Thiosocius teredinicola: one gene and its partner. The protein of the gene in region 1 interacts with the protein of each later gene in a pairwise test. Links are inferred from orthologs where the notes say so. Each region holds a gene or a part of one and is shown on either strand. Other genes may lie near its edges.

Region 1 (12,017 bases):
CGCCGGCGGCCTGTTCTCGCCGTTTGCCCGCGCACGCGCAGACCGTGCGGTCGGGCTTTGGGAATCCGGCGATGCCGACGCGGCAATCGATGAGATAGCTCGCGCTCGCGATGCGCAAAGCCGCATCCTCGTGCTGTCTGCACGCCACCTGAAAGATGGCAGCCTGCGTGGTCAGGCCTTGATCGACGAGATCGGTCGCGAGGCGAGCAAGATACTGGGACAGTTGCGTTCGCAACTGCGCAGTATCGAACTGATCGCCAGCCTCGCTCCCTTGCTCGGACTGCTGGGTACGGTGCTCGGCATGATCGAGGCGTTTCAGGCGATGGAGGCCGCAGGTCGCCAGGTCGATCCCGGCACCTTGTCCGGAGGTATCTGGAAAGCACTGCTGACCACGGCCGTCGGTCTGATCGTGGCAGTACCGGCCATCGTCACGCACAACTGGCTGGAGCGCCGAATCGATCGTTTCAACGCCGGTCTGAACGACCGCTTCGGTCGGATGCTGACGGCCGCGCGCCTGGCACCTGCGGATGGCCACGACGCCCAGCCGCTGGAGCTGCACCGTGCTCGCGCATAACGAGCGACGGCCGACGCTGCACGTGCCGCTCACTCCGTTGATCGACGTGGTCTTCATCATGTTGTTGTTCTTCATGCTGTCGTCGACCTTCGTGCGCTACCAGCAGATCGGCTTCGCGTCGGCCAGCACGGGGTCGGTCGAACAGGTGCCCGATACGCGCAGTGTACTGGTCGCGGCCGACGGCTCTTTCGACGCGGATGGGCAACGCCATGTGCCGGGCACTGCACTAACCGACGCCTTGTTTGCCGACTGGAAACGTAGCGATGCCAACGTGGTGGTCACCGCGCACGCCGATACGCCCGTGCAGACCCTGATCAGGGTGCTCGACAGCCTGCGAGCAGCCGGCATAGCCAACCTCAAACTCAGCGAGTCGTACTGATCGTGCTGCCCGGGACCGCAGCGCCGCACAAACGGCGCAGTGACGACGATGCCTTGATCCCGATGATCAACATCGTCTTTCTGTTGCTGGTGTTCTTCATGATCGCCGGCCAGATCAACGCCTACACCGAAGACGAACTGAACGTACCCGGCTCAACCAGCGATGAAGCGCTGGTCGTGACCGCAATCGACATCAGCATCGACGCGACCGGCGTGATGCGCGTCAATGGCGAGATCGTCGCCGCTGAACTCGACCCACTGCTCGACACGCTTGAGCCGGACGAGAACACCGCTGTGGTATGCCGTGTTCATCAGGCCCTGCCCGCTTCGGCGCTCGACCCGGTGCTGCGCACGGTGCGCCGGCTCGGTATCACACAGCTGCGGATTGCGACGGAGACGATCGAGTGACACCGAACAAAGGTCACTGGATGTCTGCGTTGCTGCTCGCCGGTTTGCTGCATGCGGCGATAGCGGCGGCCTGGTTCAACCGCCCGCACGACGACGGCGCGATGGACGCCGGGGTCGGCGGTATTCAGGTCAGTGTCGGTCTCGCTGGCCGCTACACGCCAACGCCACAACCGGTCGAACCGGCACCTGAAGAGACGGTTAATGATGAAGCCCCGGTCGAACCTGCCGAGCAGGAGACGCCGGTAGAACCGACGCCGGAAACAGAACCGGCGACCGAGGTGGTTCAGCAGACCGAACCCGAGCCGGTTGAGAAGGCAGTCGATAAGCCCATCGCACCCAAGCCTGTCGTACCCAAGAAGCCGACCAGGCCCAAGCAGGTGACGAAACGCATAGCGCCGGCGAAACCCAAATCGCCTGCCCCGGCACCCACACCACCCATCAAACAACAGACCGTCGCCGATAACACGACGGCACGCCGACCCTCTACCCAAGCGACGGGCACCGGTCAGCAACTCGAAACCGGCGGCGATCCTGCCGCACGTCAGGGGTATTACGCACAAGTGATGGCGCAGATCGCGCGTCATAAACGTTATCCCCGTTCTGCCAGGCGCGAAGGCGCTACCGGCGTTGCCACGGTGACTTTCGTCATTGCGGCCGACGGCAGCCTTCAAACCCAGCTGTTGAAACGCAGCTCGGGAGACGAACGCCTGGATAAGGAAGCTCTCGCGATGCTGAAACGAGCGAGCCCATTCCCCCCGATACCAAAAGCCATAGGGGACGGCCCGCTCAAACTCACGCTACCGATCGAATTTTCGTTGCATCGGTAGCGCCATAGTTAACGGAGAGATTCCATGCTGAACCAGAAAAACCAAGGGACCCCGCTGTCGTTGCGACGACCGCGCAAAGACAGTGCGCCGACCCTGAGCTCGCTGGCATTGGCGATATCCAGCTCACTCAGTGCCGGCATCGCGCACTCGGCCGATGCCAATCCAGCCACGGACGCAACGCTCGATAAGTTGACCGTCGAAGAAAAAGTCGAAGCCGAAAAGAATCCGCATGCTGAACCCGGTGCGCCGTACAAGGTGAATACCCTGTCGTCGCCCAAGTACACCCGGCCAATCAGCGAAACACCCAAGACGGTTACCGTGATCCCGAAAGAGGCGATCGAGGATTCGGGCAATACCGATCTGGCCGACGTGCTACGTGCCCAACCGGGCATCACCATCGGTACCGGTGAAGGCGGTAATGCCTTCGGCGACCGTTACATCATTCGCGGTTTCGAGGCGCGCAACGACGTGTTCGTCGATGGCCTGCGTGACCCGGGCGTGACCACGCGCGAAACCTTCGCCGTCGAACAGATCGAGATCTCGAAAGGCCCGAGCTCGAGCTTCGCTGGCCGCGGCACCACCGGTGGCGCGATCAACAACGTGACCAAAAAGCCCAGCGACTTCGACTTCACCCGTGCGCAGATCAGCGTCGGCACCGACAACAAGCAACGCTACACCATCGACAACAACTTCGTGCTCAATCGCGATATCGCGATCCGCACCAACCTGTTGTACGCGGACCGCGACGTGCCGGATCGCGGTTGGGCCAGCGAAGAGCGCAAGGGCGCGGCGGTGGCCGTCGACTGGTGGGCGACCGACAAGCTCAAGTTCGTTGCCGACTACTACTACCTGCGTGGAGAGGATGTGCCCGATGGCGGCGTACCTTGGGACTCGGTGGAGGGTGAGCCGGTCTCCGGCAGTAAGTTCTACGGCCAAAAGGGGCGTGACTTCTGGGATACCGGATCGGATATCGCGACCCTGTCGGCCGAGTACCACTTTACCGATGCCTTCAAGGTCACCAACCAGACACGTCACGGCAAGACGACCAACGAATACGTTGTGACCATCCCTGGGCTTAGGTCCGGCGCCGTTCCCGGCGGCACGCCGATCGGCGTCAGCACCCCCGGCGTTTTCGTCGCCGCATCGTCGCAGAACCGCAACCAGGAAAACACCTACCTCGGCAACCAGACCAACTTTCAGTGGGACACCGAGCTGGCCGACATGCGACACACCTTCGTGTTCGGTTTCGAGTTCTCCAAGGAAGAGGCCGAAAACCTGCCGTATTCCGACTCGCTGCGTTCGCCCAACGCGGGCGACCCCAACAACCCGAACAACTACGCCTGGCTTCAGGGCGGCGGCACACTGGTACCCAATACCGACAGATACGCCGAGCTGGAGGTCAAGACCCGCTCACTCTGGTTGATGGACACGGTCACGATCAACGACGACTGGGAGGTGTTCGCCGGGCTGCGCCACGACTCGTTCGACTACCGCGTGAACTCCGGTCCGACCGCCTACACCGGTGGCACGGATGGCGAAGTCACCAACGACGAATCATTCCTCAACGGCCACTTCGGTGTAACCTACTCGCCTTGGGCCAACGGCAACGTCTACTTGGCCTACAGCACCTCGTCGAACCCAACGGGCGAGCAGTTCGATGCCTTTACCAACTGCGCCTATGGTGGTTTGTGTGAAGACGCCAACGGCGAGTTCCCTTCACCCGAGAAGAACACCAACATCGAGATCGGCACCAAGTGGGAGCTGATGGATCACAAGTTGTTGTTCACCGCAGCCGTGTTCCAGGTGACCAAAGAGGATGTGATCTCATCCTCCGGCGGGCGCGGTGCGCCGGTGGTGTTGACCCAGGTCGGCGAGATGCGGGTGCGCGGCCTCGAACTGGGCCTGACCGGCAACATCACACCCAAGCTCAGCCTGTTCGCTGGGGCGACCTTCATGGACACCGAGATCACCGAGTCGGATGACCCGGACGAGATCGGCGACCCGTTCCCGAATACCGCGGAAACCAGTGCCAACGTGCAGCTGCGCTACCAGGCGACACCGGAGTGGGCCATTGGCGGCACCGTCACCTACACCGGCGAGATATCGGGTGGAACGCCCAATGGCGCGCCGACCGATAACACCATCGATGCCAATACGCGGCTTGACCTGATGACCGAATACGCGTTCAGCAAGAACCTGAAGGCACGGGTCAATGTGCTCAACGTGACCGATGAAGAGTACTACGACGCCCTGTATCGCTCAGGTGCACCATTCACCTATATCGGCGAAGGTCGCTCAGCCACATTGACGCTGGACTACACCTTCTAAGGCCGCCCCACGTCGAACGATTTGGAGCCTTGACGTCTCCGGGCCTCTGTCCGGAGGCGTCCTTTTATTGAGAGAACGCCCATGCTGACCGTTGTCGAGAACGTATTCACCAAACAGGAAGTGGCCGACATCCGTCAACAAATGGACCAAGCCGCGTGGGTCGACGGCAAGGTTACCGCGGGCACACAATCCGGGGCCGTCAAAACCAATCGACAACTACCGGAAGATTCAGCGACCGCACGAGCGATCGGAGATCGCATTCTGGATGCCTTGGCAGGGCACCCGACCTTTATCTCGGCAGCCTTGCCGGCAAAGATATTTCCACCCCTATTCAACCGCTACGGCGGCGGCGAGTCTTTCGGTCTGCATGTCGACAATGCCATCCGTGCGATCCCCGGCTCGATCGTCCGCATCCGTACCGACCTGTCGGCTACATTGTTTTTCAGCGAACCCGACGAGTACGACGGTGGCGAACTGCTGATCGAGGACAACTACGGTTGCCAATCGGTGAAACTGCCGGCCGGCGATATGATCCTCTACCCTTCGACCAGCCTGCACCAGGTAACACCCGTCAACCGTGGTGAACGCATCAGCTCATTCTTCTGGATGCAGAGCATGGTGCGCGACAACCAGCAGCGCGCAATGCTGCACGACCTGGACCATTCGATACAGTCATTGACTGCATCGCTTGGCGACAACCACGATGATGTCCTGCGGCTGAGCGGGCTGTATCACAACCTGGTGAGACAGTGGGCCGACACGTGAATCATTGAAGCTATCTGCCAAACCATCATCGGCATCACAAACTGCGGTTTAACTACGACAATCGCCGTTAGATCGTGCTCGGCGTTCTTGCCACTAGTCGCAATCGCTCCACCCGGCATGAACACCGGGCGAACGGCGCAAGCATTTGGCGTCGTCGGTGTTGCCCCTCAAGCCTTAAAGATGAACCTGAATGTCGCCGAGCTCCTGGATGGCGGCCTTGGTTTCATCGCTTAGCGGGTTCTTCTGCAGATCCAGTTTCTCCAGCTTTGCGTTGGCCGACAGATCAAGCTCCGACAGCTCATTACCGCTCAGACGAAGATCGAGCAACTCGGGATTCTTGCTGACGTCGAGGCTTTCGAGGTCGTTCTTGTCTGCGCACAGGGTTTCCAGCATCGGGCTGTTGCCGACGTTCAGCTCTTCAAGCTGATTGATGAACACCTCGATGTAAGTCAGCTCAGTACAACCGCTGATATCCAACATCTCGAGCTCATTATTCCCAACAAACAATTCTTCAAGCTTGGTGTTTTTCGCCAGGTCCAGTGCACCGAGTTCATTGCGCGTCAGGTCCAACAATTTCAGATTGCACAGATGCTCGACGCCCGCCGCACTCGTGATCTTCTGTTTGCGGCAAACGAGTTCGGTAATGTCTTCGGCGTTCTCGCACCCGGTGGCCAGCACACAGGCTTTGAACGCGTCGTCTTCAAAGGCGATGTCAGTCAGTTTCATCTTCGATTACCCGTCCCTACTCGTTCATACCCGTCACGCGATCAAGCCGCTTCGGCTTCGGTGGCGGCTGCCAGCAACGCCGGCTTAATCTGCGCCACCCAGGCTTCGACACGCTCTTTGGTTTGGCCCGATTGATTGTCCTGGTCGATCACCAGGCCACAGAACTGGTCGTCGACTTCGGCTGCCGAAATCTCATACTCATAGCCTTCGGTCGGCCAGAAACCGATGAACGAAGCACCCAGCGAATCGAGCTTTTCGTACAACAGGCCAAGCCCGTCGACAAACTCGTGCGAGTACTCTTCCTGGTCACCCAGGCCGAACAAGGCAACGGTCTTGCCATTGAAATCGACATTGTCGAGCTGCGGCAGGAAGGCCTCCCAGTTCTCGGGCAATTCACCATCGCCGAGCGTGGGCGTACCGAGGATGAAGGCGGAATATGCCTCGAAGTCGGCCGGCTCGAGTTTGGTGACATTCTTCATGTCGATATCGCCGTCGTCGAACAGCTTGTTGATCAGCTTGGCGACCTTGCGGGTGTTGCCGGTATCGGTATCGTAGAAAAGACCTATCTTTGCCATCTTGATCTCCCACCAGATGCGTCCTGTCGGGTACTCGCCAAAACCAGGCGACCAGCATCAGGCGCGTTGTTGTAAAACTTACAATCGCTACAGTGAATGTCCCTATCACGACCCGGATTTGACCAGGTTGCCGCCTCTAGATCGGTCCTACTCAAGGCGTTGGCTGTTGTGTGGCAAGTGTTATGCCATGCCTTCGGCGCGCCGAGTTTGGGTGGAACGAATCGTGCTGATACTTGAGTAGTTGTGACCACCTTGCCCACTTGAGCGGAGGAAGCGATGAGTGAAGTGGCCGAAGTCGAGAGCGTTGCCGAAGTGGCAGCCGACCCAAACCTGTTGATGGTGGCTTTCGCCTCGTCGGACGGCGAATGCGTCAACCAACATTTCGGTTCCTCGCAGGGTTTCCATGTGTTCGGCGTAGACGCTGATTCAGCCACGCTGATGGCAACCAAGGTGTTTCCCAAAGAAAAGAAAGACGGCAACGAAGACAAGCTGAAACCGAAGCTGAAATGGCTGCACGGCTGCGACCTGGTCTACGTCGGGTCAATCGGGGGTTCGGCCACTAAGCAGCTGGTCATGCTGGGCGTCAATCCCATCGTCGTCAAAGGCGGACCTGAGATCGAAGAGATCATCGAAGAACTGCAAGGCGAGCTGAGTGGCGATATGTCGCCGATGCTACAGCGCGTGGTCAGCAAGAAAACCTCGAAGTCCGATTCGCGCTTCGAGGATATGGAAGAAGAAGGCTGGGTTGAATAATTCACCCCGGTTGCAGTCCGCTGAGCCGGCAAACGGTTGCTGACGAGGTAAAGCCGTGGCAAAGATACAGATCATCGTTGGTTCTGTGAACGGCCGCGCCCTACAGACTGCGGCCGCCGTTGCCCATGTGCTGAACCGGCAGGGTCACGAAACACGGCTCAATACCGAGCCTACAACTCACGACTTGCAACAGGATGCCGACGAAGCGCTACTGGTGTGTTGCTCTACCACTGGGAACGGCGAACTGCCGAGCAACCTGTATCCGCTGTTCTTCGCGCTCGACGAGCAAACCGTCGACCTCAAGGACCGCACTTACGGCATCATCGCGTTGGGAGACAGCGGCTACGAGCACTTCGCCCAAGCAGGCTACATGATGGAGAATGCCTTGTATCTATCCGGCGCCAAACGAGTCGGCGAAATCTGCGCATTGGATGCGAGAAAGGTCGACAATCAGCCACTCACGGCTGCCTTGTGGGCAAACGAATGGGTAAGCGCGCTGGCCTGAGTCAAAAAGAGGCAGAACGATCCGCCGGATCGCTGGCCAATGGTTAGCGACTCGCTTGGCGATAACGGAATCAGAGTGTGGGGGCTGCGGCGCGCTGTCAGCATGACGCTGCGGCTTCAGTCTTGAACGCGACATGGCCTCTGATGCGTGACCCGCGATCGCCTTATACCGAATGCGCTCGCAGTCTCGTTGCGCCTCAGTACGGAAACTCCGGCGACGTCGCCTCTGTGTCTTCCAGCTTGGCGTCGGGATAGTGTTGCTTGATCAACGCCTGAAACTCACCCACTCGCTTTTCAGGCACATCCACCAGCACAAGCAACTGGCCGCCGGCAATCGCTGATGCATACTTTTTCACATGCACGTTTTCGATATCTTCGCCGAGTAAACAACCCAGGCAAGCTCCCATTCCCGCTCCCAGCACACCCATTGCGAGCATTGCCCCACCTGCGAGTACGACCCCGGGGAGACTAAGAGCCAGCAGCCCGACCAGCAGCCCCATCGTGCCCCCGTACTCGGCGCCCTTCTTCATGGCAGGCATCAGGTAGCTCGTCTCTTTGACGGTCGCTTCGTGCAGATCATCCAGCTCGGTACCCGGCGCAGCAACCACATGGACATGGCGGTCATCAACTCCCTGAGCTTTTAAAGCCCGCACCACGAGATGTGTGGTTTTCAGATCTGGCACGAGAAAATAGAGTCGCCTCATGGGTGTTGTTCCTTCGGCACATTCTTAGACAATTGGGGGACCGTTTGCCTTCGCACACGACCGCGTAGGTATTACCAGCCTTCCGCGAGTGCCTCGGATAATACTTCAACCGATGCTGCTAATCACTAGACAGGCTGGAAGCTCCCGCAAAGCCCATACCGAGGAAAATATCGTGCTTACCAATTGCCGTCGAAGCCATCGTCGACATTCCGAATACGACCTTTGGAACGCACGCCATCCCAAGGCTCTGGTGCGGCCGCACCACAGCTCACAGCAATAGATGCGGTTTCGCAGTCAGGGCCTCGATAAGCTGCCCCATCTCGGCACTGTCTACCTGGCCCTTGTCACAACTCGATGCACAGAGATTGGCGCCCGCCAGCGGCGCGGCTGACTTCGCATGAAACATCCGCAGCGCCTCTCCCCCGCCCTGCAGCAGATCTCGGATCACCAACGGACTCAGCATTCCAGCGGATTCCATAACGGGTAGCTGGCAGACGTTATGTAGGGCCGTCAGCAGTTTTGGTCCGATGAACTGCGGTGGCATTCCGCCTTGGTGTTGGCGCAACAGTCGTTCGGCTGTCTCGAGATAAAAGTCTAAAAACGTGTTGCCGTGACGGAACATCAGGAAGGCGTTGTGAACCTTTTTGTACACCTTCAGCCTCCCTTGCCGATCGTGCTGCACCCAGACCTCGCGACCGACAGCGTACGGTGTCTCGGGCAACACAAAATTATCCGGATCGCAGATCAGGAAATCTGCATCTAGCCAAACCACTGTTTCAATGCCGTCACGCAAAGCAGTTTGTAGTACTTTCAGACGCGCCAGATCCGCTGCGATCACCCTTTGTTCTGCAGATTTCTCCAGCAACTCAGCGTCGAGGCAAGTGAACAGCTCATCATCGAGGAAACGGTAGTCAAACTTGTTGAAAACGCACCAACGGCGTACCGATTCCAAGCAGCCAGCAAGCCATGGATAGGGCAAGGGTGACCGGTGGGATTGAATGACCAAGGTATTCGGCATCACTTTGTCATCTCAGGGCTGGTCTGCTCAAATGAGCGGCAGATGCCGAAACCAAGTATTGCACAGGCTTATGCGCCTTTCTTTAATGTCAGCGTTTTCAGTGCAAACAGCGGCGAAAACAACCAAGTCATGCAGCGCAATAAATGGATAAGTTCGCAACAATACTAGAACTCGATAGGACATTGGCCGTCAGATGCGTTGCCGCATCGCTTAGTACCAAGAACGGGAGGTTACGTTGAGTTCACGCCTTAAGCGTCTGGCTAGACTCGCGGTCATCGCTATTGCAGTCGCGGGGTTCTGCGGACCTTCCTTTGCTCAGGACTTCGCATTGGCGGAGGACATGTCGCGTTGGTGTTTGGAAGCGAAACACGGCGAGTTCGAGCCAGCATCTGCCGCTTCTCTGGCCCCAAAGCAGATTTCCTACTTGGTTGAATGCACGATTCTGCCGGCAGCGCCACCTCCTGGCGGATACAGCAGGGACATCGTAAGCGAAGCCGACATCGCTGCCGCCAGGAAAAAGGCAGACCAAAGAATCGCTGCCAAACAAGCCAAACGGGTCATAATTGCCGATGCGCTCATGACCTATGGGTTCAACCCTAATTTCATGGACGACGTGGGCAACCCACTGATCACGACGACGGTGATTTCTGACTTGCCTGTCGAATGGAGGGTGAAGGCGATGACCTCGATGATCGAGCAAGGCGCTGATATCGACGTAAAAAATCAGTATGGGCAAACCGCCTTGGATTTGGCCAAGCATCGGAAACAGCAAGCGATTATCGAGCTGTTATTGGGTCATTCTGCAAAGTAACCGAATATGTTGGGTATCTTTCGAACGAACTAGAGACCCGGAATGCTTGGCCGCTCTGGGACGATCGCTCCTCATGCAAAATTGGACCGGTTGGTCGGGCTGGCTGTCGAACCACCATTTAGAAACGAGGGTTCGAATCGGATCACTCGTAGTCGAACAAAGCAAAAGGCCCCACGCGGGGGCCTTTTACTTAATTGGCGGAGAGGGAGGGATTGATTCGCTGCTTCGCAGCTCACCCCTTCGGGGCGCCGGCATAGCCGGCGTCTGCGCCAGCACTGCGTACCGGCTGTCGAACCGCCATTTAAAAACGAGGGTCCGAATCAATCGCTCGTAGTCGAATAAAACAAAAGGCCCCACGCGGGGGCCTTTTCCTTTACTGGCGGAGAGGGAGGGATTGATTCGCTGCTTCGCAGCTCTCCCCTTCGGGGCGCCGGCGTAGCCGGCGTCTGCGCCAGCACTGCGTGCCGGCTGTCGAACCGCCATTTAAAAACGAGGGTTCGAATCAATCGCTCGTAGTCGAATAAAACAAAAGGCCCCGCACGGGGGCCTTTTGTTTTATTGGCGGAGAGGGAGGGATTGATTCGCTGCTTCGCAGCTCACCCCTTCGGGGCACCGGCATAGCCGGCGTCTGCGCCAGCACTGCGTGCCGGCTGTCGAACCGCCATTTAGAAACGAGGGTTCGAATCAATCGCTCGAGGTCGAATAAAACAAAAGGCCCCACACGGGGGCCTTTTGTTTTATTGGCGGAGAGGGAGGGATTCGAACCCTCGTTAGGCGCTAACCTAAACACGATTTCGAATCGTGCGCTTTCAACCGCTCAGCCACCTCTCCAGATTGTGTCCCGACAGCGCACTTGAGGCTCGCCGGATTCCGACCTTGTCGCCGGAAAGCCGCGCATTCTACATCAAGTTGTCAGATTTAGGGTATCGCTGTCGCGATCGCAGTGAATCGTGGTGTCGAAGGTCTCCTCGCAGTTCTCCGGGAAGTCCTGCGACACGATCCACACCTGGCTGATGTCGTCGCCGAGGTTGGCGAGTGCATGCAGGGCCTGGCGGGTGCGTTCCTGGTCGAAGAAGGCGAACGGTTCGTCGAGGAAGGCGAACTGCTTGCCTTTCACGGTGCGGCTCAACAGCTTCTTCGACAGGGCCAGGCGCAGCGCGAGCATGATCTGGCGCTGAGTACCGCTGGAAACCTCGTCGAGGTCCATAAAATCGCGTTTCTCACTCGAGAACACGCGTACCTTGAGGCCGGGGTCGATCTGCAGGTGTTCGTAGCGGCCGTCGGTGAACAGCGGCAGCATCTTGCCGACCAGTTCTTTGATGTCGCGATTGAAGTGGCCGGACAGGTGGGCGATCGCGCCCTGCAGCAGTTCCAGGGCACGGTGGCGGTCTTCGATTCGCTCTTCGACCTCTTCACGCTTGTCGGTCAGGCCATTGAGCACATCCGACAGGTTGATCGCTTCCTGCACACGGCTTTGTTCGTCGTCGATCTCGCCGTCGAGGTCGTGAATCTGCTCGCCCAGCTGGTCCGAGACCAGCTTCAACCAGCCGGTCTCACGCTCGCAGTAATCGTCGACCATGCGGATCGTGGCGTCGCCCTTTTCGATCATCGCACGCACCGACTGGTACTCGGCGTACTCCGGCCGG
Region 2 (12,065 bases), 2.0 Mb from region 1 along the record:
CAAGACATTCCTGGTACACGGTGAACCGGAAGCCATGCAGCGCTTTGCCGAGGCGTTGCCCGACAATGCGGACGTCGTCATGCCAGAACGCCATGATGAATTGCATGTTTGAGTGGCGGCTTTGATTCGCGGTCGATATGCCGTTATTGCTGCACAGCAAAGCAAAAGGCCCGGCGATTAGCTGAGCCTTTTCGGTATGGCGCGCATGGAAGGATTACCGGCCTGCGGCCGTTCTGCGCGCCGCCGGCGCTTGTCGAACACCATTTTGATGTCGGAGGTTCGAATCTCGGACCCCGTAGAAAGGCAAAAGGCCCAGCGATGAGCTGAGCCTTTTAGGTATGGCGCGCATGGAAGGATTATCGGCCTACGGCCGTTCTGCGCTCCGCCGGCGCTTGTCGAACACCATTTTGATGTCGGAGGTTCGAATCTCGGACCCCGTAGAAAGGCAAAAGGCCCAGCGATGAGCTGAGCCTTTTAGGTATGGCGCGCATGGAAGGATTCGAACCTCCGACCGCCTGGTTCGTAGCCAGGTACTCTATCCAGCTGAGCTACATGCGCAATTTCGAGGCGCGGATATTGCGTGTTTTTAGCACGAATGTCAATCAGTCCGCGCCCGGAATATGGCGGAGAGAGAGGGATTCGAACCCTCGATGGAGCTATTAACCCCATACTCCCTTAGCAGGGGAGCGCCTTCAGCCACTCGGCCATCTCTCCAAATCTGTGCTCGGCGCTCCAATGGTCCTGCGGACCATGTCAGGGAGCGCGATTATTCGGGACTTTGTCCCTCAGCCCTTCGGGGCCGTCGCCAGAGGCGACGTTCTGCGACAGCCGTTGGCTGTCTTGTCAGCCACTCGGCCATCTCTCCAAATCTGTGCTCGGCGCTCCAATGGTCCTGCGGACCATGTCGGGGAGCGCGATTATTCGGGACTTCGTCCCTCACCCCTTCGGGCCCGTCGCCGGGTCAATCCGACATCGGCAAGCCGCGCTATTTTAAGGGCAAAGCAACACCTTGCAACCTCGCGACAACCCGAGATTGTCAATCGGGTGATGCTCCAGGACCAACATCGCTGCTGGCCCTGGAGCATGCACCGGGCAAGACGCCCGCAATCAGTTAGGCACTAAAACTTTATAAACCCGACGTATCAGTCGTCGGCTTGTCCGTTTTCGCGTTTGATACGGTCGTAAATCTCTTCGCGATGCACCGACACGTCGCGCGGTGCATTGACGCCGATCCGTACCTGGTTACCTTTCACGCCCAGCACCGTGACTGTAACCTCGTCGCCAATCATAAGGGTCTCACCGACCCTCCTCGTCAGAATCAACATGGATCCACTCCTTTGCCACTCACCAGCGGGATCACCATGATCCTTGGGCCGCGCTGAAAGTGCTTGTTTGCCAACCTTGCCCCGTTTGTAGTTATGGATCAGGGGCGCAGCAAGTTTAGCAACATCCTTGCGCCAGAAGAAGGCAAAACGTTGATTCAGGTGACAGATTCCTCAGCAAGATCAAATGCCTCGTGCAGAGATCGCACACCCAACTCGAGGTATTTCTGGTCGACCACTACCGAAATTTTTATTTCGGAGGTGGAAATCATCTGAATATTGATACCTTCCTTGGAGAGGGCCTCGAACATCTTGCTCGCGATGCCGGCATGTGAGCGCATGCCGACGCCGACCAGCGAGATTTTGACGATCTTGTCGTCGCCGACCACTTCACGCGCGCCCAGTTCGGCCGATTCCTTTTGCAGAATTCCCATCGCCTTGGCGTAGTCGGTGCGGTTTACCGTGAAGGTGAAATCGGTCGTACCGTCATTCGCGATATTCTGCACGATCATATCGACCTCGACATTGGCTTCGCCGATCGGGCCGAGAATCTTGTACGCAACACCGGGTTGATCGGGCACACCGCGGATGGTCAGCTTGGCTTCGTCGCGGTTGAACGCGATCCCGGCGATTTTGGCTGCTTCCACGCCGTCTTCCTCCAAAGTTATCAGTGTGCCCTCACCGCCTTCCTCGAAACTGGAAAGGACCCGCAGGGGCACGTTGTATTTGCCGGCGAATTCCACCGAGCGAATCTGCAATACCTTCGACCCTAAGCTCGCCATTTCGAGCATCTCTTCGAAGGTGATGCGATCGAGCTTGCGCGCCTTGGGCTCGACGCGCGGGTCGGTCGTGTACACGCCATCGACGTCGGTAAAAATCTGGCACTCATCGGCCTTGAGCGCGGCTGCCATTGCAACCGCGGTGGTGTCCGATCCACCACGACCCAGGGTCGTGATATCGCCTTTTTCGTCGACACCCTGGAACCCGGCAACGACGACCACGCGACCGGCCTTGATGTCGGCGCACACGCGGGCATGATCGATATCCATGATGCGCGCCTTCGAATGCGCACTGTCGGTCAGGATGTGGACCTGGGCCCCGGTGTACGAGCGCGCATCGCAACCGATCTCATGCAGGGCCAAGCACAGCAAGGCGATCGTCACCTGCTCGCCTGTCGACACCAGCACATCCATCTCGCGTGCGCTCGGCGTACCGCTGATCTCGCCGGCCAGGCCGATCAATCGATTGGTTTCACCCGACATTGCCGACACCACGACGACCACGTCTTCGCCGCGATCGCGGTGTTTCTTCACGCGCGCAGCAACATTCTGGATACGTTCGACCGTGCCTACCGAGGTGCCACCGTACTTCTGGACGATCAGCGTCATGACGCTCTGAAATCCCGTTGGGTTGTAGTTGATCGGCGGGCCTGAAAGGCCCGCGAAAACGCGCGATTTAACAACATTTTCGCCCTGACTTAAAGCTTTTCGGCCGCCCAGGCCTGGGCGGCCTCGAGCGCTGCCGGCACCCCACTGGGGTCGGAGCCACCGGCCTGCGCCATGTCCGGCCGACCGCCGCCTTTGCCGCCCACCTTTTCCGCGGCCAGCTTTACCAGGTCGCCCGCCTTGCAGCGGTCGGTCAGGTCTTTGGTGACCCCGGCGATCAGGTTGACTTTTTCGCCGTTCACCGCGATCAGCAGGACTACGGCGCTGCCGAGCTTGTTCTTGAGCTGATCAAGGGTGTCGCGCAACGACTTCGGATCCGCACCTTCGAGGCTCGCGGCAAGCACCTTCGCACCATTGACGTCGACCGCCTGCGATGCAAGGTCCGACCCGGCAGCCGAGGCCAGCTTGGACTTGAGTTGGTCGAGTTCTTTCTCGAGCTTTTTATTGCGCTCGAGCAGCTTGCCCAGCTTGTCCTCGAGCTCATCTTTGCCCGCATTCACCATGCCGCCGATGCGCAGCAGACGCTCTTCGTCCGCCTCGATCCATTCGACAGCGCGCCCGCCGGTGACCGCCTCGATACGCCGCACGCCCGATGCGATGCCGGTCTCCATCGTGATCTTGAACAGGCCGATGTCACCGAGCGCCTTGACGTGCGTGCCACCACACAGCTCGGTCGAGAAATCCCCCATGCGCAACACGCGCACCTGCTCGTCGTACTTCTCGCCGAACAGCGCCATGGCACCCGAGGCCTTGGCGTCGTCGATCGCCATAATGCGCGTCTCGACCATGTGGTTCATACGAATCTGCTGGTTGACCAAGCGTTCGATCTCGATCAGCTGCTCACGCGTTACCGGCTCATAGTGCGAGAAGTCGAAACGCAGACGATCGGCCTCGACCAACGAGCCTTTCTGACCGACATGCTCACCGAGCACCTTGCGCAGTGCTGCATGCAGCAAATGCGTTGCCGAGTGATTTAGCGCGGTGGCGCTGCGTCGGTCGCAATCGACCTCGGCGACCACGCTGTCGCCAACGTGCAATTCGCCACTCTTGAGCTCGCCGATATGCGCAAACACGGTGCCGGCGTGCTTGCGGGTATCGGTAACGGCGAACTCGGCGCTACCGGAGACCTTCAGATAGCCGACATCGCCAGCCTGGCCGCCGGACTCTGCATAGAAAGGGGTGCGATCGAGCACGACCATACCGTTCTGCCCGGCGTCGAGCTGATCGGCGGACTGGCCGTCCTTGAACAAGGCGATCACCGTCGCCGAGTCCTGCAGGCGTTCGTAGCCGGTAAAATCCGTCTCACCCTCAACATCGAACTCGGCGACCTCGGTCACGCCGAACTGGCTGGCCGCACGCGCGCGGTCACGCTGCGCCGCCATCTCCCTGTCGAAACCCTCCTGGTCGATCTCCATACCACGCTCGCGCGCAATGTCGGCGGTCAGATCGGTTGGGAATCCGTAGGTGTCGTATAGCTTGAACACGACCTCGCCCGGGATCACCTTGCTGTCCATTCCCTGGATCGCGTCGTCGAGGATGCGCATGCCCTGCTCGATCGTTTCGGCAAAACGCTCTTCCTCAACCCTGAGCACGCGCGCAACCACTTCTTTCGAACGGCGCAGCTCGGGATAGGCATCGCCCATCTCTTTGTCGAGCGCCTCGACCAGGGTATAGAAGAACGGCTGTTGCTGTCCGAGCTGGTAGCCGTGGCGGATGGCGCGCCGAACAATCCGACGCAACACATAGCCGCGCCCTTCGTTGCCCGGGGTCACGCCGTCGACCACGAGGAAGGCGCAGGAGCGGATGTGGTCTGCGATAACGCGCAGCGATTTCGATGACAGGTCGGTCGTGTTGGTCGCCTCGGCCGCCGCCTTGATCAGCGATTCGAACAGATCGATTTCATAGTTCGAGTGCACATGCTGCATGACAGCCGCGAGACGTTCCAGACCCATGCCGGTATCCACCGAGGGTTTGGGCAGTGGCGTCATTTCACCGTCGGCGTCACGGTTGAATTGCATGAACACCAGGTTCCAGATCTCGATGTAGCGGTCGCCGTCTTCCTCCGGGGTGCCGGGCGGGCCGCCCCACACCTCGGGGCCGTGGTCGTAGAAGATCTCCGAGCAGGGACCGCAGGGTCCGGTATCGCCCATCGACCAGAAATTGTCGCTCTCATGTGGTTTGCCGCCCGGCTTGTCGCCGATGCGGGTGAAACGCGATGGATCGACGCCGATCTCATCGAGCCAGATCGAGGCAGCCTCGTCATCGTCGAGATAGACCGTGACCCAGAGTTTCTCGGCGGGCAGCCCCATGACGCTGGTCAGAAACTCCCAGGCGTACTGGATGGCTTCGCGCTTGAAATAGTCGCCGAAGCTGAAATTGCCGAGCATCTCGAAAAAGGTGTGATGACGCGCGGTGTAGCCGACGTTTTCGAGATCATTGTGCTTGCCGCCGGCACGCACACAACGCTGCGACGTGGTCGCGCGTACATAGCTGCGCTTTTCCTTGCCCAGGAACACATCCTTGAACTGGACCATGCCGGCGTTGGTGAACAGCAGGGTCGGATCGTTGCCGGGCACCAGCGGACTCGACTCGACGATGGCGTGGTCCTTGCCGGCGAAATAGTTCAGGAATGCGGAGCGAATATCAGCGCTGGTTTTCATACAGGAGTGGGTATCGGATAGCGAAACAGAAATGGTATGCAGGTTGGGCGAAAAAGTCACCCGAGGATTGCTGTCAAAACCACGAGATTTCAGTCAATTAGCTCCCACACGGAAGCCATGCACCCGATCGGGGCAAACAGGGAGTGAACGAAACAGATAGGAGGAGCGGCTCAGCCTGCAGATTCGAGGTGGATCAGAACGCCTTGACGTCGTCGAGGTAGCGGCGGATCAGACTGACGGGAAAACCACGTTGTTCGAGAAACCGGCCGCGTTTGCTCAGCGCCCGCATATCCTCGGCCGGTGCGTCGCCGAACTTACGATGCGCCACGTCGGCCAGCAATTCCGTCCAGCGATCACCGGCTGCTTCGAGCCAACATTCGGCCAGCGCCCCCTCGATACCACGCTCGGCAAGCTCGGCGCGAATCCGAACCGGGCCGTAACCCTTGCGGGTTCGCTGGGCGACATACGATTCGGCGAACCGTTCGTCATCGAGCAGACGGCGACCGGTCAGGTCGTCGAGAACCGCATCGACGAGCGCGCCGTCAGGATGACGCGCCACCAGCTTGCGGCGCAACTCGTAGCGGCTGTGTTCACGGCTGGCGAGCAGTTTGACAGCCGTCAGCTCGACGGCTGTCGCATCGTCCTGCTCGACGACATCGCTCATGCGTCGTCTTCGGCCGCCGGCTTTTCGGCGGCGTCAGGCTCTGGCACGGATTCCGGAATCAGCGCCGCACGGATCTGGGTCTCGACATGGCGCGCGATATCCGGGTTCTCTTTCAGGAAGTTGCGCACGTTCTCTTTACCCTGGCCGATGCGGTCGCCGTTGTAGCTGTACCAAGCACCCGACTTCTCGATCAGACCCTGGGCGACGCCGAGCTCGATAATCTCGCCTTCGCGCGATACGCCCTCGCCGTACAGGATCTCGAACGTCGCCTGACGGAACGGCGGCGCGACCTTGTTTTTGACCACCTTGACGCGGGTTTCGTTACCGACCACCTCGTCGCCCTTCTTGATCGCGCCGGTACGGCGGATATCCAGACGAACCGACGAGTAGAACTTGAGCGCATTACCGCCGGTGGTGGTCTCGGGGTTACCGAACATCACGCCGATCTTCATGCGGATCTGGTTGATGAAGATAACGACCGTGTTCGAACGCTTGATGTTGCCGGTGAGCTTACGCAATGCCTGCGACATCAGACGCGCCTGCAGACCGACGTGCGAGTCGCCCATGTCGCCTTCAATCTCGGCCTTCGGCGTCAACGCCGCCACCGAGTCGACCACGACGACATCGACCGCGCCCGAACGCACCAGCATGTCGGTGATCTCCAGCGCCTGCTCACCGGTATCCGGCTGCGAGACCAGCAGTTCGTCCATGTCCACGCCGAGCTTTTCGGCATAAACGGGATCGAGTGCGTGCTCGGCGTCGACGAACGCACAGGTGCCGCCGGTTTTCTGTGCCTCGGCGACGATGTGCAGGGTCATGGTCGTTTTACCCGACGATTCCGGACCGAAGATTTCGATCACCCGCCCCTTGGGTACGCCGCCTACGCCGAGCGCCAGGTCGAGGCTCAATGAGCCGGTCGACACGACCTCGATATTGCGTATGGCATTGGCATCGCCCATGCGCATGACTGAGCCTTTACCAAACTGCTTCTCAATCTGAGTGAGCGCGGCAGCCAACGCCTTTTTGCGGTTATCGTCCATTCCCTAATCCCCCGGTAGCAGATTCAACGTGGTTGGCGACAGTGTAGTTCGTTCTCTTTTTGTTTTCTAGTGGATTTTTTCAATCGACACTCAATGCAGCGCCCATTGGCCGACCGGGTGATACATCGGCGCCCTGCCCGGCCGGGATTCGACCAGGGCGAGCTGGCTGACCGGCCAGGCCAGCGGCGCCAGCGGCTCAGTCGCAGGTCGCTCGTGCACCCGGCGCGCCAACGTGACGTGGGCGCGAAAAGGTCGCTCGTCGGTTGCAAAACCGAGCCCGTGCAGGCCTTCACCCAAGGCCAGCTGCAGGTTCAGCAGCTCGGCCGGAGGCGACGTCGGCCCGGCCCACAGCACCTGTGGCTTGGGCCAGTAGCCGATCTCGTCGAGCAACAGGCCGAACGGCGTTTTGCCAACGGATTCACCCAGATCCAGCAGCTCGTCGATCCGATCGGGTTCGACCTGACCGAGAAAATGCAGCGTCATATGCAGATCGGCCCGGTGCTGCCAGCGCACATCGGCGGGCAGGTTATAGGTCTGCCAGTGAAACAACGCCAGGCGCGTCGCATCGTCCGGCCACAGGGCGAAGAACAGGCGACGTGTCTGGTCGCTCATGTCACCCTGTCCAGCAATCCCTGAAGGGCCGCGTCGATCGTCGCGGCGCGCACCTGCGCACGGTCACCGGGAAACAGATGATCCACGGCGACGACCTCATCGGCGGTCGCCCACGCCAGCCATACGGTGCCGACCGGCTTCTGCGGCGTCCCGCCGCCCGGACCGGCGATACCACTGACGGCCACCGTGAGTTGCGCATGACTCCGCTGCAGAGCACCGGCAGCCATCTCGATCACCGTTTCACGACTGACCGCGCCGAACGCAGCCAGCGTTTCGGCGGCGACCCCCAGCATCTCCTGTTTGGCCTGGTTGCTGTAGGTCACGAAGCCGCGATCGAACCAGGCACTCGAACCCGCCACGTCGGTAAGCGCCGCGGCGATGCCGCCACCGGTACATGACTCGGCGCACGCAATCTGCCAACCGCGTTGCAGCAGACGTTCGGCCAAGCTGTTGATCGTTGCGGTCCGTTCCATTCAATGCCCTTGGCTGCGTTCGGGTAAACTTGCCCGCCATAACGGGCTGTCGATGACAGCATAAACGAACAGGAATGCATGATGAGCAACGATCAGATCTTAGTCGAGCGCAATCCCTCGCCGATGAAACTCGAAGTGCTGGGCGTCTACGATTGGCCGATCTGGCGCAAAGAGGCCTCGACCTTTCCGTGGACCTATCAGCAACAGGAAACCTGCTACATCCTGCGCGGCAAGTTCACGGTGACGCCCGAAGGCGGCGAACCGCAGAGCTTCAAGCGCGGCGACCTGATCACCTTTCCGCAGGGCATGAGCTGCACCTGGGAGATCACCGAAGACGTCGAGAAGCACTACGACTTCCAGTAAGCAAGGCGCGTAACCCGGGGCGCCATGGCCAACCGGGCGCCGTAGTACGGCGCCGGTATCAGGCAATCCCTGGGTCAGCTATTGTGCAGACGACTGGTGCGACAGCGCGCGCATCCGTCCGACCAACCAGCCGGGCAGCTTCGGCGCTGCGCTGATCAACGACATTAATGCGGCAGCGGCGTACGGGATGCTCTGCACGACCATCATCAGCGCCCAGATGCGGACGTCGAGCATATCGCCATCGGGACGCTGCAGCGCCGCATAGGCACCGAGCCACAACGCCGTCAGAAACATCAGTTCTTCGCGCGCATCGAGCAGGGCACGCAGCAGACTATGTGCATCCGCGTTCTTCGGCGTACGGAAGAAGCCGATCTTGCGGGTAATGAACCCGGTGAGCATCGCCCGCGCGATCGTGTGCGACAACGCGAGCCCGGCCAGTCCGGCCGCGATACTCTGACGGAAACCCGCCTGCACGCGGTGTCGATACAGGAAGAACATCTTCGACACCTTGAACAGAAACAGCGCGAGCGGCATCACCGCAAAGATCACGTGCGGCGGCGCGAAATGCTCGGGCGCCACGATCATGCCGACCGTCCAGCCGATTGCCGCCAGGTTAAAGGCCAGGTTGAAGCCATCGGCCAACCACGGCAACCACCCTGCGATGAAGTGGTAGCGCTGCCCGGCGGTCAGCTTGGTCTTGCTCAACCCCAGCAACGACGACAGGTGATCGCGCATGATCAAGACCGCACCGTAGGCCCAACGGAAACGCTGTTTCTTGAAGTCGAGGAAGGTGTCGGGCATCAGGCCCTTGCCATAGCTGTGCGGAATATAGGTGGCGGCGTAACCGCGCTCGAAGATGCGCAGACCCAGCTCGGCATCTTCGGTAATGCACCACTCAGCCCAGCCGTCGACCTCTTCGAGCACCTTGCGGCGAACCATGGTCATGGTGCCGTGCTGGATGATGGCGTTGCGTTCATTGCGCGTGACCATGCCGATGTGGAAGAACCCCTGGTACTCGGCCTGGCACATCGCCTTGAACGCGTTCTCGTGGCCGTCGCGGTAGTCCTGCGGGGCCTGCACGATGGCCATCTTCGGGTCGGAAAACATCGGCACCAGCTCGCGCAGCCAGTTCTCTTCGACCAAGTAGTCGCTGTCGATAACGGCGATCACCTCGGCATCGGGCGCCGTCTCGCGCATCGCGAAGTTCAGCGCACCAGCCTTGAAACCGGCCAGCGGCGCGACGTGGAAGAAACGGAAACGCTCACCGAGTTTTTCGCAATGCGCCTTGACCGGCTCCCACACCGCCGGATCCTTGGTGTTGTTGTCGATAACCAACACCTCGTAGTCCGGGTAGTTGAGCGCGGCCAGCGCGTCCAGCGTTTCGATCAGCATGTCCGGCGGTTCGTTGTAGGCCGGCACATGCACCGACACCTTCGGCAGCTCGGCATCCGACACCACCAGCGGCTCGGGCGAGCGCCGCCAACGTTTCAGCCACAAGGCCTCGGCCCACTCGTGCGCCTCGGCCAACAACACGACAATAACCCCGATCACGGCGACGAACAGCATGATGCCGACACCCAGCATCAATGGCGTCAGGTACTGCTGGGTGAAGTCGTACAGCAACCACACGACGAACGTAGTGATGGCGTAGACAATCAATGCCAGGAAGCCGCGCCCGCCGGGCGAAAGCCCCCCACTGTCGCGGAACAGCAGCGCCAGCACCAGGATCGACAGGCCGATACTGATGGCCGCGAGATTGGTCCAGTTCGGCACCGGCACGACCGGCGCGGTGAACGCGAACTTCGGCTCGCGGTCGACGTTGTAGATCCCCCAATGGCTGCCCGCCTCGCCCTCTATCTCGCGCTTCCACGGCTGATCGAAGGCCTCCATGATGTAATAGGTGATATTTTCGCGTTCCGCCTCGGCCAGGAAGCGTCGCAGGAACTTCGCTTGGTTGGCATGGCTCGGCACTGCCACACCGAGCGTGCGACCGTTGCTCGGCCAGCCCACCTCGGAGATTACGATCTCCTTGTCGGGAAACTGCTCCTGCAGCTTGTGATAGTTCTCGAGCACATAGTCCACCGCCCCCTCGATCGGAATATCCTTTTCCCAATAGGGCAGCAGATGGACTGCAATGAAGTCGACTTCCTGGGCGAGCTCGGGATTCTGCTGCCAGATGTGAGGCGGCTCGGCGGTGCTTACCGGGGCCCAGACCGATTTCTTGATGCGACGGATGTGTTGAATCATCTCGTCGACCGTCTGCTCGGTACGGAACACCACCTCGTTACCGACGAACACGCGAACCACCTGCTTGTGGTTCTCGCGGAACACCTTGATCAGCTGCTTGATTTCTTCTTCATTGCGTTTTTCGTTATTGGAGATCCAGGCTCCGAGCGCGACGTTCAGACCATGCACGCCGGCGAGCCGGGGCACCTCGGCCATGGTCGACTCAACGGTGTAGGTGCGCACGGCATGCGCATCGCCGGCCAACAACGCCAGATCTTCATCGATGCTGGCGATGTCGGGGTATTCGCGTCGGATCGGGCTTTGCTCGCCGCGCATGGGCGAGAAAGAGAAGCCTTCAACTTTGGCTGGCCACGGCGGCTCAATATCGGGGCGGTTGACTATGCCCCACAACACCACTGTCAGGATGCCCATCAGGAGGGTGATCAGCAGGCTGGCACGGTTCATCGACGAATTCTCGACTGCAATGAGACCGCATATTTAACCGCTTCAACAGCTTGCCGTACAGAACATTCGATGGCTCGCCGGAACCATTTCACAGCCATGCGAAAAGTAAGCGGCTTGACATGATTTAAGTCAACATCAATGCAGTTTTCCCTTCCAACGCATGGCGTCACCCACAAGCGTCGCAGTTACATACAGTTAGCCGAATTACCTCAAGTGACGCCGGATGCTTCGGGCGGTTTTGCGGTATGTCAAGCATCGAATTGGTGAGGGACTCACCGCTGCATACCTAGCCTTGCGACGGCGCAGGATCGCTGCTGTCTGGCTGCCGCCATCTGCGGTTGAGTGCTGCCAGCTTATGCGCCACCTCCTGCGGCAAAGTATGTCCGTCCAACGCCTGCATAAAGTCGTCGACAACCTGCTCGATCAAGCCCTCGATCAGCGGCCAGTAGCGATCGACCTGCTCGCGGTCGGACTGGCGTTCGATATCCGACAATTCGGCGTACGGCGTGTTGATCTGGCGCTCCCAATGCTCGTAGAGGTCGAACGGCAGCACGACGCCAAGCGGCGAGCTCTGTGTTTGCATCTTGCTGTGGCAATACCTCTGCCAATGTGCCCAGCGTTGGTGTTCGATGTCTGCCAATTGCTCTTTGAGCTGTCGCTTGTGTTCGTTCATATGCTTCCCGGCTACCCTGCCTCGCCAAATTGTCTGACAGCGTCACACCGACCCTAACCCATCGCCGCCCGGGTAACGAAACGGCCGCGGAATCGGTTACGCTACGCACCTGCGTGATCCTC

What was found.
Region 2: the proteins of B1781_RS08165 (region 1) and B1781_RS17315 interact in binary tests that used the Escherichia coli proteins (3 or more experiments, as listed by UniProt). The link is inferred for Thiosocius teredinicola from one-to-one orthologs.

Annotation. Positions count from the first base shown.
Region 1 is NZ_CP019936.1:1,672,023-1,684,039, reverse strand. The notes cover bases 4,815-7,732. They hold B1781_RS08165 (flavodoxin), read right to left. Parts: upstream 6,582-7,732; coding sequence 6,048-6,581; downstream 4,815-6,047. Other genes in these bases: B1781_RS08155 (flavodoxin domain-containing protein), read left to right, coding at 7,390-7,732; B1781_RS08160 (NifB/NifX family molybdenum-iron cluster-binding protein), read left to right, coding at 6,858-7,334; B1781_RS08170 (leucine-rich repeat domain-containing protein), read right to left, coding at 5,455-6,006; B1781_RS08175 (Fe2+-dependent dioxygenase), read left to right, coding at 4,815-5,280. Also shown: B1781_RS08200 (MotA/TolQ/ExbB proton channel family protein), read left to right, coding at 1-574; B1781_RS08195 (ExbD/TolR family protein), read left to right, coding at 561-953; B1781_RS08190 (ExbD/TolR family protein), read left to right, coding at 956-1,360; B1781_RS08185 (energy transducer TonB), read left to right, coding at 1,357-2,187; B1781_RS08180 (TonB-dependent receptor), read left to right, coding at 2,212-4,515; more of B1781_RS08175, read left to right, coding at 4,597-4,814; more of B1781_RS08155, read left to right, coding at 7,733-7,839; B1781_RS08150 (hypothetical protein), read right to left, coding at 8,036-8,542; B1781_RS08145 (hypothetical protein), read right to left, coding at 8,811-9,563; B1781_RS08140 (ankyrin repeat domain-containing protein), read left to right, coding at 9,796-10,371; B1781_RS08130 (ATP-binding protein), read right to left, coding at 11,276-12,017. UniProt on the Escherichia coli protein: Low-potential electron donor to a number of redox enzymes. Involved in the reactivation of inactive cob(II)alamin in methionine synthase.
Region 2 is NZ_CP019936.1:3,651,513-3,663,577, forward strand. Bases 4,357-7,322 are described here. They hold B1781_RS17315 (regulatory protein RecX), read right to left. Parts: upstream 6,092-7,322; coding sequence 5,621-6,091; downstream 4,357-5,620. Other genes in these bases: alaS (alanine--tRNA ligase), read right to left, coding at 4,357-5,427; recA (recombinase RecA), read right to left, coding at 6,088-7,131; thpR (RNA 2',3'-cyclic phosphodiesterase), read right to left, coding at 7,222-7,322. Also shown: B1781_RS17285 (MBL fold metallo-hydrolase RNA specificity domain-containing protein), read left to right, coding at 1-112; carbon storage regulator CsrA, read right to left, coding at 1,143-1,325; B1781_RS17305 (aspartate kinase), read right to left, coding at 1,481-2,710; more of alaS, read right to left, coding at 2,800-4,356; more of thpR, read right to left, coding at 7,323-7,743; B1781_RS17330 (CinA family protein), read right to left, coding at 7,740-8,216; B1781_RS17335 (cupin domain-containing protein), read left to right, coding at 8,298-8,579; B1781_RS17340 (glycosyltransferase), read right to left, coding at 8,658-11,270; B1781_RS17345 (hypothetical protein), read right to left, coding at 11,557-11,943. UniProt on the Escherichia coli protein: Modulates RecA activity through direct physical interaction. Can inhibit both RecA recombinase and coprotease activities. May have a regulatory role during the SOS response. Inhibits DNA strand exchange in vitro.